3 regions of the Aureimonas sp. N4 genome follow, and region 1 is predicted to be linked to each of the others. Evidence: predicted binding sites of a transcription regulator. Region 1 holds the regulator's gene; each other region holds the start of a gene.
The links. The regulator LexA, encoded in region 1, represses DNA repair genes until DNA is damaged. The targets are predictions, from matches to a motif close to TGTTCNNNNTGTGTTCNG.
Positions count from the first base shown of each region.

Region 2: AUL28_RS05065 (PA0069 family radical SAM protein) is a predicted target of LexA. The motif match lies at 1,036-1,053, and genes of this name have one in related genera.
Region 3: dnaE (DNA polymerase III subunit alpha) is a predicted target of LexA. The motif match lies at 1,649-1,666, and genes of this name have one in related genera.

Region 1 is NZ_BBWS01000042.1:86,089-89,367, reverse strand. Features, by position in the region: gene moaC (cyclic pyranopterin monophosphate synthase MoaC) at 1-137, shown strand, start outside; gene AUL28_RS13020 (molybdopterin molybdotransferase MoeA) at 134-1,345, shown strand; gene lexA (transcriptional repressor LexA) at 1,417-2,151, shown strand; gene AUL28_RS13010 (ComEC/Rec2 family competence protein) at 2,132-3,279, opposite strand, start outside.
Region 2 is NZ_BBWS01000015.1:59,332-62,610, forward strand. Features, by position in the region: gene moaB (molybdenum cofactor biosynthesis protein B) at 1-488, shown strand, start outside; gene AUL28_RS05060 (hypothetical protein) at 485-976, opposite strand; gene AUL28_RS05065 (PA0069 family radical SAM protein) at 1,109-2,266, shown strand; gene AUL28_RS05070 (ribonuclease HII) at 2,479-3,168, shown strand.
Region 3 is NZ_BBWS01000042.1:202,740-206,018, reverse strand. Features, by position in the region: gene AUL28_RS13515 (GMC family oxidoreductase) at 1-1,534, shown strand, start outside; gene dnaE (DNA polymerase III subunit alpha) at 1,935-3,279, shown strand, end outside.

The DNA.
Region 1 (3,279 bases):
AGGCGTTGACAGCCGTTTCGGTGGCTTGCCTCACGATCTACGATATGGCGAAGGCGGTGGATCGCAGCATGACCATCAGCGCTATCCGGTTGTTGGAAAAAGCCGGCGGCCGATCGGGTGCGTGGAGCGCCGAGTGAGCCTCCTTCCAGTCGAAGAGGCTTTGGCGAGGTTGCTGACGGACGCCGAACCCGTTCGGCGTATCGAGCAGGTCGGGCTCGACGCTCTGGCCGGTCGGCGTCTGGCGGGCGATCTCGTGGCTCGGCTGACGCAACCGGCCTTCGATGCCTCCGCCATGGATGGATACGCCGTTCGTGCCGACGATCTGCGCTCTGCGGCAACGGAACTTCGCGTTATTGGCGAAGCGGCTGCCGGCGCAGCCTTCGAGGGGACGGTCTCGGCAAATCAGGCCGTACGGATCTTTACCGGTGCTCCTGTACCCGCAGGGGCAGATGCCGTCGTAATCCAGGAAAACACAGAACGTCCCGACCCTTCGACTGTCATCGTGCTGGAGCCTGTGCAGCCGGGACGCCATATCCGCCCTGCCGGCAATGACTTCCAAGCAGGTAAGCCCGTTCTAGCGGATGGGGTCGTTTTGCGCCCTGCTTCCATCGCTCTCGCGGCAAGCGCCGGATACGATTTTGTGCCCGTTCGCGCTCGCCCCCGGATCGCGATCGTCATGACGGGCAGCGAACTGGTCTGGCCCGGCACGCGCCCTGGTCCCTCGCAGATCGTCGCGTCAAACGGTTTCGGTATCGCGGCCATCGTGGACGCGGCGGGTGGCGACGCCATCTCCTATGGCATCGTCCCCGACGATCGAGCGGCCTTGCGACAGGTTTTCGAGAATGCCAGAGCCGAGGGAATCGACGTTTTCGTGACCATCGGCGGAGCTTCGGTCGGTGATCATGATCTTGTTGCGCCGGTCCTGCGGGAGTGCGGTGTCGAACTGGATTTCTGGAAGGTCGCCATGCGACCGGGAAAACCCCTGATGGCAGGTCGCCATGAGGGGATGCGATTCCTGGGCCTGCCCGGCAACCCGGCGTCGAGCCTCGTAACGGCGGAATTGTTTCTCCGGCCGCTCGTGGAACGTCTCGCCGGGCGCCCGTCTCGCGTCCGATACGAAACCGGAACACTCGGTGCGGCCGTTTTCGAGAATGACCATCGGGCGGACTTCATGCGCGCAACGATCCAACAAGACGACGACGGACGAACGGTCCTCATGCCGCTTGCTCGGCAGGACTCCTCGCTTCTGAGTGTCTTCGCGACCGCCGATGCCCTTTTGGTTCGTCCCCCTCATGCCGCCGCCGCCCAGCCGGGAGAAACCTGCGAGTTCGTTCGATTGACGTGATGGAGTTCCTTGCAGAACACAAACAGAACAGATAGGGTTTGTTCAGGTTTTGTTTTGTCCGGATTCGCGCGATGTTGACCCGCAAGCAGCATGAATTGCTTCTTTTCATTCATGACCGTTTGCAATCGGTCGGAATTCCTCCCTCCTTCGACGAGATGAAGGAGGCCCTGGATCTGAAATCCAAATCGGGAATCCATCGTCTCATCACCGCCTTGGAGGAACGGGGCTTTATCCGGCGTCTCCCCAATCGGGCTCGGGCTTTGGAAGTCCTGCGCCTGCCGGACTCCCTGAGTGGCAAGGATTCGAACGGCGGTTTGGCGGTACCGACGGCGTCGGAAGCGTCGATCTCGCGGCAAGTGATCCCTCTTCCGAAGCGTGCCGGAATCGAGCCGGTCCTGGCGAGAGCGGAACCGGCCAATGATTCGATGCCCGTACCGGTCATGGGACGCATTGCTGCAGGCGTTCCCATTTCTGCGATCCAACAAAACAGCCGGTCCATCGCCCTCCCGGTCGAGATGTTCGGCTCCGGTGAACACTACGCCTTGGACGTCAAAGGCGATTCGATGGTCGATGCGGGCATTCTGGACGGAGACACGGTTCTGATCCAGCGTTCTGAGACGGCGACAGCGGGCGAGATCGTCGTGGCTCTGATCGACGACGAAGAGGCGACGCTCAAGCGCTTTCGTCGGCGAGGCTCCGTCGTGGAATTGGAAGCCGCCAATCCTGCCTATGAGACGCGTGTTTTGGAAGCGGGCCGGGTCAAGGTTCAAGGGCGTCTTGTCGGGCTCATTCGGCGCTATCACTAGAACGATGAGGTAACCCGACCTGCCCGGGTTCGGAGCGCTGGTTTCGCCTTTCGCTTTCCGGCCATGGGGCCGATCGATGCACGTTCCATTCGTTGAAGGGCCGAGCGATCGAGGGTTGAAGGGTCCATTGCGCTCCGTTTGCGGAGGGAAGCAAAAGAGCGCCGGTCTGCCGGAGAGTGCGAAGCGTGACGAGCTTCGCGCCGGAACGGCACGACGTCATGCGGGGCGCTCGCGCCATCACGGCGATGTCGGCACTGTCGCAAAGCTCTCCCATACGTTCCAGTTTGTCGCTCCATGCGATGCGGAGGCCTGACCGCGATGTCGCGCGGCAGATATCGCCTGAACATTCGAACTGCTTCCGAGGGGTACGAGACGGTGGCAATCGAAGTTGAAATGCGCGTTGCCATTGATCGTGGATGAAGCGATTGGGCCGCTTGCGCAGATCAATGGTCGATCCATCCTGGCCGATCACCGCGATATCCCGAGCATCCTCCGCAATCAGAAGCTCGGGTCGATTGGTCGGTGGGATCAACACCCAGCCGAGCGTCAATGGCAAAACGAAGAGCCAGCGCATCGCGCTCTGGCAAAACGACAGGACGAGCAAAGCCATAGTGAGGCTGAGAAGGCTTGCGAGGCCGATCTGGCCCACGGCGTAGTCCGGTAATTCTTCAGCCAGGCCTTTCGCCAGCCAGAATACGACGTCCAGCCCCCAACCGATGGGATGCAGCGCCATGCTTTCCCAACCAAAGGGCATCAGGCAGACCGAAGCCAGAGCGAGCGGCATGATCCAGAACGAAAAGATCGGCGTCGCCAGAACATTGGCCACGAGGCCGAATGGAGCGGCTCGCTGAAAATGATAGACCGCATAGGGTGCGGTCGCCGCACCCGCGATCAGGGATGACAGAAACGCGCCGAGAAGCAAAAGCGCGAGTGTTCGAAAGCGAGCGTGATCGCTTGCCTTACCGTCGGACTGGTTCGACCAGCGAGAGTATGCGCCGTATGCACCCACGAGAGCGGCGGTTGCTGCGAAAGACATTTGAAATGTAGCGGTCATTAGGGCGTGCGGAGAGATCAGCATCACCGCCATCGCTGCCATACCGACGTTGCGGATTGTCAGTGCAGGCCGAT
Region 2 (3,279 bases), on a different contig from region 1:
GAACCCTCGCGGACGACAAGTCGGGCGACACGTTGGTGGCCCGGCTGGAGGAGGCCGGCCATCGCCTCGCCGCCCGCGCCATCGTACCCGATGATCGCGACGCCATCCGCGACACGGTTCTCGGCTGGTCGCGCGACGCGCAGGTGGATGTGGTGATCACCACCGGGGGAACCGGCTTCACCGGCCGCGACGTGACGCCCGAGGCGCTGGAGCCTATCTTCGAAAAGCGGATGGACGGGTTCTCCGCCGTGTTCCACCGCGTCTCCTTCGAGAAGATCGGCGTCTCGACCATCCAGTCCCGTGCGACGGGCGGCGTGGTGAACGCCACGTTCGTCTTCGTGCTGCCAGGCTCCCCCGGCGCCTGCCGCGACGCCTGGGACCATATTCTGAAAGCCCAGCTCGACTATCGGCACAAGCCCTGCAATTTCGTGGAAATCATGCCGCGTCTGGACGAGCACCTGCGGCGCACGGGCGGCGCGTCCGCTTAGGCCTCGCGATCAGCCAAACGGTCTAGGCCGATGCCTTTGGCAACGCCCTGCCAAGGGGCGCCCGCCGAGAGGCGCGACATCGCATGGGCCTTCGGCACGAGATAAGCGCTTTGGCGCCGTGCCAGCCATCGACGCCATCCCCTCGCCTCGCGCGTGGGCAGAACGAAGCGTCCGCCCCGCGGCGTTTTCGCCCGTGACTGATCCTCGCCATGGCGGGTGGCCCGCTCGGGCCAGTTGGCGGGCAGGCGGTCGCCCGCGCGCATCAGGATCAGCCAATCCCCCTTCAGAGCCAGCGGTGTATGCCCAAGCTCCGCACGGGAGTGGACGGAGCATCCCGCGTGGTCGGCCACCTTCAGCGCGGCTTCGCCCTGCGGCTCCACCACGACAACCTCTCGCAGCACGCCCTCCACCACCCCCGCCACGAGGGAGGATAGGGTGATGGTCAGGTCCATCGGCTCGTCGGCATCGAAAACCAGAACGCTCAGCATGGTCCATCGCCATAGCCGACACGCGCGGGCGTGACCAGCGATTCAGAGGTTGCGAAGTTTGTTCTTGAAATGTTCTCAAATGATGAATAGGACTATGGTCACAACGCGAACAACCGGACGGAAGGTTGTCCCATGCACGAGATCAACACCGCCGACCGCATCGCCTTCTCGCAGCGCGACGGCATCGACATGGCCCAGCATGTGGTGGCTCAGTCCGGTCTGCGCATCGGGTTCGAGCGTCGGCGCGGCCGCGCGGCGGGCCTGAACCCGACAGGACGTTTCGAGCCCTTCGCGCGCTCGGCCTTCGATGACGGCTGGTCCTCGTTGGACGAGTTGCCGAGCCTTAAGACCGAAGTGCAGACCGAGATGGCGCGCAGCGTCATCACGCGCAATTCCTCGCCCGACATCTCCTTCGACCGCTCGGTAAACCCCTATCGCGGCTGCGAGCACGGCTGCATCTATTGCTTCGCGCGGCCGACGCACAGCTATGTCGGCCTGTCGCCGGGCCTTGATTTCGAGACCAAGCTCTTCGCCAAGCCGAACGCGGCGGAACTTCTGGAAGAAGAGATCGCCAAGACCGGCTACGAGGTCCGACCGATCGCCATCGGCACCAACACCGATCCTTATCAGCCGATTGAGCGCGAACGCCGGATCATGCGGCAGATGCTGGAAGTGTTGGAGGCGGCCAACCATCCGGTCGGCATTGTCACCAAGTCAGCGCTCGTGCTGCGCGATCTCGACATCCTCTCGCGCATGGCCGCAAAGGGACTGGCCAAGGTGGCCGTATCGATCACGACGCTGGATCGGCGTCTGGCCCGCACCATGGAGCCTCGCGCGGCGACACCCACAAAGCGGCTGGAAGCAGTGCGTGAGCTGACCAAGGCCGGCATTCCCACCATGGTGATGACCGCGCCCATTATTCCTGGTCTGACGGATTCGGAGATTGAGCGGCTTCTGGAAGCCGCTTCGGAGGCCGGGGCGCGGGAAGTCGGTTACGTGCTTCTGCGTCTGCCGCTGGAGGTCGCGCCGCTCTTCAAGGACTGGCTGCTTCAGCACTATCCCGACAGGTATCGCCACGTCTTGTCTCTGTTGCGCTCCATGCGCGGCGGTAAGGATTACGATCCCGAATGGGGCAAGCGCATGACCGGCGGCGGTCCCTATGCCACGCAGATCAAGCATCGGTTCGAGATGGCCGCGCGTCGCTTCCATCTCAATCTCGAACGCACGCAGCTGCGCACCGATCTGTTCAAGGCGCCGAAGGGTGCCGGTGTTCAACTGTCCTTGCTGTAAGGCTTGCACCCGTCTGAGCATTCGCGGGAGCCGGCGTCCTACGCCAACGGCTCGGCTACCGCAGACCGCGCCAGAGCTTCAATCCCCATCGGCGCTCCGGTGCATCCGGAACGGCTTTGAAGCCAGAGCCCATCTTCCGGCGTATGTCCCCGACGCCGGATCGCTCGTGCACCATCCGCACCTTGGTTCGCGAGCTTGAGGAGAATCGGAGAATGAGCGAGTCTCGCCGCACCATGGCTCGCCGTTCCTCCGATTCTCCCTCCCTATCCTCCCCTCGCCCGGCGCGCACCAAGCCGCCCGGCCCTGACTTCTCGCGCGAAGCCGCGTGGCATCAGGGTGGTGGTGGCCGGATCGCCGGCGTGGACGAGGCCGGTCGTGGCCCTCTGGCCGGCCCCGTCGTCGCGGCGGCCGTGGTTCTCCGGCCAGATCGCATCCCGGCTGGTCTCGACGATTCCAAGAAGCTCGGCGCCAGGCAGCGCGAAGAACTGTTCGAAGCCATTCTCGCGGATGCCGAAGTCGGCATCGGGACGGCCAGCGCCGCCGAGATCGACCACGTGAACATTCGGCAAGCGACGTTCCTCGCCATGCGCCGCGCAATCTCGGCGCTCGCCAACGAGCCGAACCATGTTCTGGTCGACGGGCGGGACATTCCTACCGGCTGCCTGGTCGCCGCAACGGCTTTGATCGGCGGGGACGCGCTGTGCCTTTCCATCGCGGCCGCGTCCATCGTCGCCAAGGTGACGCGAGATCGGATTATGACGGAGCTTTGTACCTGCGACCCGCGCTACGGGTTTCGCCAGCATATGGGCTACCCCACGGCCGCTCATGTCGAAGCGCTCAAAGTCCACGGCCCGGGGCCGCATCATCGCCGGACGTTCGGCCCCGTCCGGGCGTTGTTGTAAAGCGCGGTGCCTCGCAACCTCCTGCAAAAATCGACGTCCACCATAGAGAAGGCGCACACCTGCTCGGAGCCGGCCATGGACCTAGCGCAACAAAAAAGGCCGGCTCGCGCC
Region 3 (3,279 bases), 120 kb from region 1:
ACGTTATGGGCTGAACGAGGTCGTGGACGCTGTGATCATCGGGACGGGTGCCGGTGGATCGCCCCTTCTGGCGCGGCTGGCCGCAGCGGGCCTGCGCGTCGTAGCGCTGGAAGCCGGATCGAACCGAGACCCGAAAGAATACGCGGCGGACGAGGCGATGTCGTCCGATCTCTATTGGATGGATGAGCGCGTCAGCGGTGGCTCGATGCCGGAAGCGTTTGGTGCCAACAATAGCGGTGTAGGTGTCGGCGGCTCGATGCTGCATTGGGGCGCCTTCGTGCCGCGCGCCGACGCGCGCGATCTGCGCCTAGCGAGCGAGACCGGGAAGGGTCGAGATTGGCCTTTGTCACTCGACGAACTCATTCCCTACTATGAGGAAGTGGAGTCCTTCGTCGGCGTGTCAGGACCGGCATCTTATCCGTGGGACGCATCGCGCCGCTATGCGCTGCCGCCCGTTCTGCGGAACGCACCTGCGCAGGTTATGGCGAAAGGATGCGAGGCCGTTGGGGCGAAGGCGAGCGATGGTCCTGTCGCGGTCGTGTCACGTCGGTTCGAGCAACCGGACGCGCCAGTACGCGAGCCTTGCGTGAATTGCGGCTATTGCCATCAGGGCTGTCGCAATGGTGCCAAGACGTCGATGGACGTCACCTATCTTCCCCTTGCCGTCGCGCGGGGCGCGGAAATCCGGCCTGAGAGCTTCGCGGATCATTTCGAGTTTGACAGCCGAGGGCGGATCGTTGCGGTCGTCTACTGGCAGGCCGGGACCATGATGCGCCAGAAATGCGCACAGGTGTTTCTCTGCGCGGGGGCGATCGAGACGCCGCGCCTTCTCCTGCGGGAGGGGATCGCCAATTCCAGCGGTCAGGTGGGGCGCAACTATACAGCGCATGTCGCAACGCAGGTCTGGGGAACGTTCCCGCACGAGATGCGGATGAACAAAGGCTATCCGTCCTCGCTGATCACCGAAGATATGGTCCGGCCGAACGGAGCGGAATTTGCCGGCGGCTATCTCGTTCAAAGCCTGGGCGTGGTGCTCCAGACATGGGCGGACCAGGTGGCTCGCGGGCGAGGCCTCTGGGGACAGAAGCTCACCGACTATCTCGACCGCTACAACCACGTCGCCGGCATCGGCATCAATGGCGAATGCCTTCCGAGCGACGAGAACGTGATGACTCTATCGGACGAGCTGGATGGGAGGGGTATGCCCAAGCCGCTGATCCGCTTCGGGTACGGCGAGAATGAAAAGGCGCTCCGCGCCCACGCGGTTCGATTCATGACATCGGTCTGGGAAGCCGCCGGGGCGAGCGACATCTGGGTGCTCGATCGCACCGCCCATACGATCGGAACCTGCCGGATGGGCGTCGATGCGGGAGATAGCGTGGTCGATCCCTATGGCCGCAGCTTCGATGTGCCCAATCTCTGGATTGCCGACAATTCGGTCTTCCCCTCGGCGCTCGCAGCAAATCCGGCGCTGACCATCATGGCGCTGAGCCTTCGGACGGCGGACCGCTTTCTCGGGCGTTTGAACGGCTGAAGAGCGTCCATCCCAACCGCAAGCTTTCGAAGCCCCGCCCTGAATGCGGGGCTTTGTCATTTCAGCAACCATAATGGGCTTGTTCTTATTTTGTTCTTGCGTATCGCCAGGGAATGGAACAAATTGGGAACACAGATCGACGGAGGTTGTCATGCTGGTTCTCAGAGAAATCGCTTCGCTCACGGCCGTAGCCGCTTTCATCGCGAGCTTTGCCTTGATCCTTCATCTGATCTGACCCCACGCTTGCGGGAATGGTGAACAAGTCCGGATCAGGTCTGGACTCCGGCTCATGAATTGGAACACTGACGAATTCCTGGCTGCGGACATCGAAACCGAATCGATCCTCAATCCGGATTGCGAGCTTCGGCCTGACGGGTCTCTCAACGAGGTCCGTGCGGAAATCGGGAATATCGTCATGGCCGAAGAGAAGGCGGGCGCAGCGGCGCCCCTGCGTTTCATCCATCTTCGGGTGCACAGCGCCTTTTCTCTGCTCGAAGGCGCGCTGCGCGTCGACCAGATCGTCAAATTCGCCAAGAGCGATGGAGCGCCGGCAATCGGGATTGCCGATACAGGCAATCTTTTCGGGGCGCTGGAGTTTTCGGAAAAAGCGGCGAAATCCGGCATCCAGCCAATCATCGGGTGTCAGATCGAGGTCGATTTCCGCGACGTCGAGGGCAATCCGCGCGATCGCTCCGGCTTTGGATCGACGGGGTCGATCGTTCTTATCGCGGCGACGGAGCGCGGCTACGAGAACGTCGTGGAGCTCGTGTCCCGCTCCTATTTGGAACATGATGGAAACACGCGTCCGCACGTTCTGGCGGAATGGCTGGCCGAGCATTCGGAAGGCGTGATCGCGCTGACCGGTGGTCCGCTCGGACCGATCGGAGCCGCCATCGCGTCGGGCCAAAGCGTCGTCGCGCGTGCTCGTTTGGAAATGCTGGCCTCCGCCTTTGGCGATCGGCTCTATGTCGAATTGCAGCGCCATGAGGGCCGTGCCCGGCGTACGGAGCCCGAAACCTGCGCGCTGGCCTACGAACTGAATCTCCCGCTTGTCGCGACCAACGAGCCGTTCTTCTTCTGCAATGAAGATTTCGATGCGCATGACGCGTTGATTGCCGTCGCTTCGAACCGGCTCGTCAGCCACGAGGATCGCCGGCGCCTGACGCGGGATCACTGCCTGAAATCACAGGAGCAGATGGCGTTGCTCTTCGCCGATCTGCCCGAGGCGATCGAGAACACGATCGAGATCGCGCGGCGCTGTTCGTATCGCGTGCGCACCCGCAAGCCCATCTTGCCCCGTTTCGCTGGCGCCGATGCCGATGCGAGCGAGGCCGAGCTCGCCGAAGCGGCGGAGCTGCGCGCCCAAGCCGAAGCCGGGCTCGAGGCGCGATTGTCAGCGCACGGTCCCGCACCGGGCCAGACCGTCGAGACCTACCGCGAGCGGCTTGAGTTCGAACTCTCGGTCATCGAGCGGATGAAGTTCCCCGGCTACTTCCTGATCGTGTCGGACTTCATCAAATGGGCGAAGGCGCAGGGCATCCCGGTCGGACCCGGCCGTGGTTCGGGCGCGGGCTCGCTCGTCGCCTATTCGCTGACCATCACCGATCTCGATCCTCTCCGTTTCGCGCTTCTTTTCGAGCGCTTCCTCAATCCCGACCGCGTCTCGATGCCCGATTTCGACATCGACTTCTGCCAGGATCGGCGCGAGGAGGTCATCCGCTACGTTCAGCAAAAATATGGGCGCG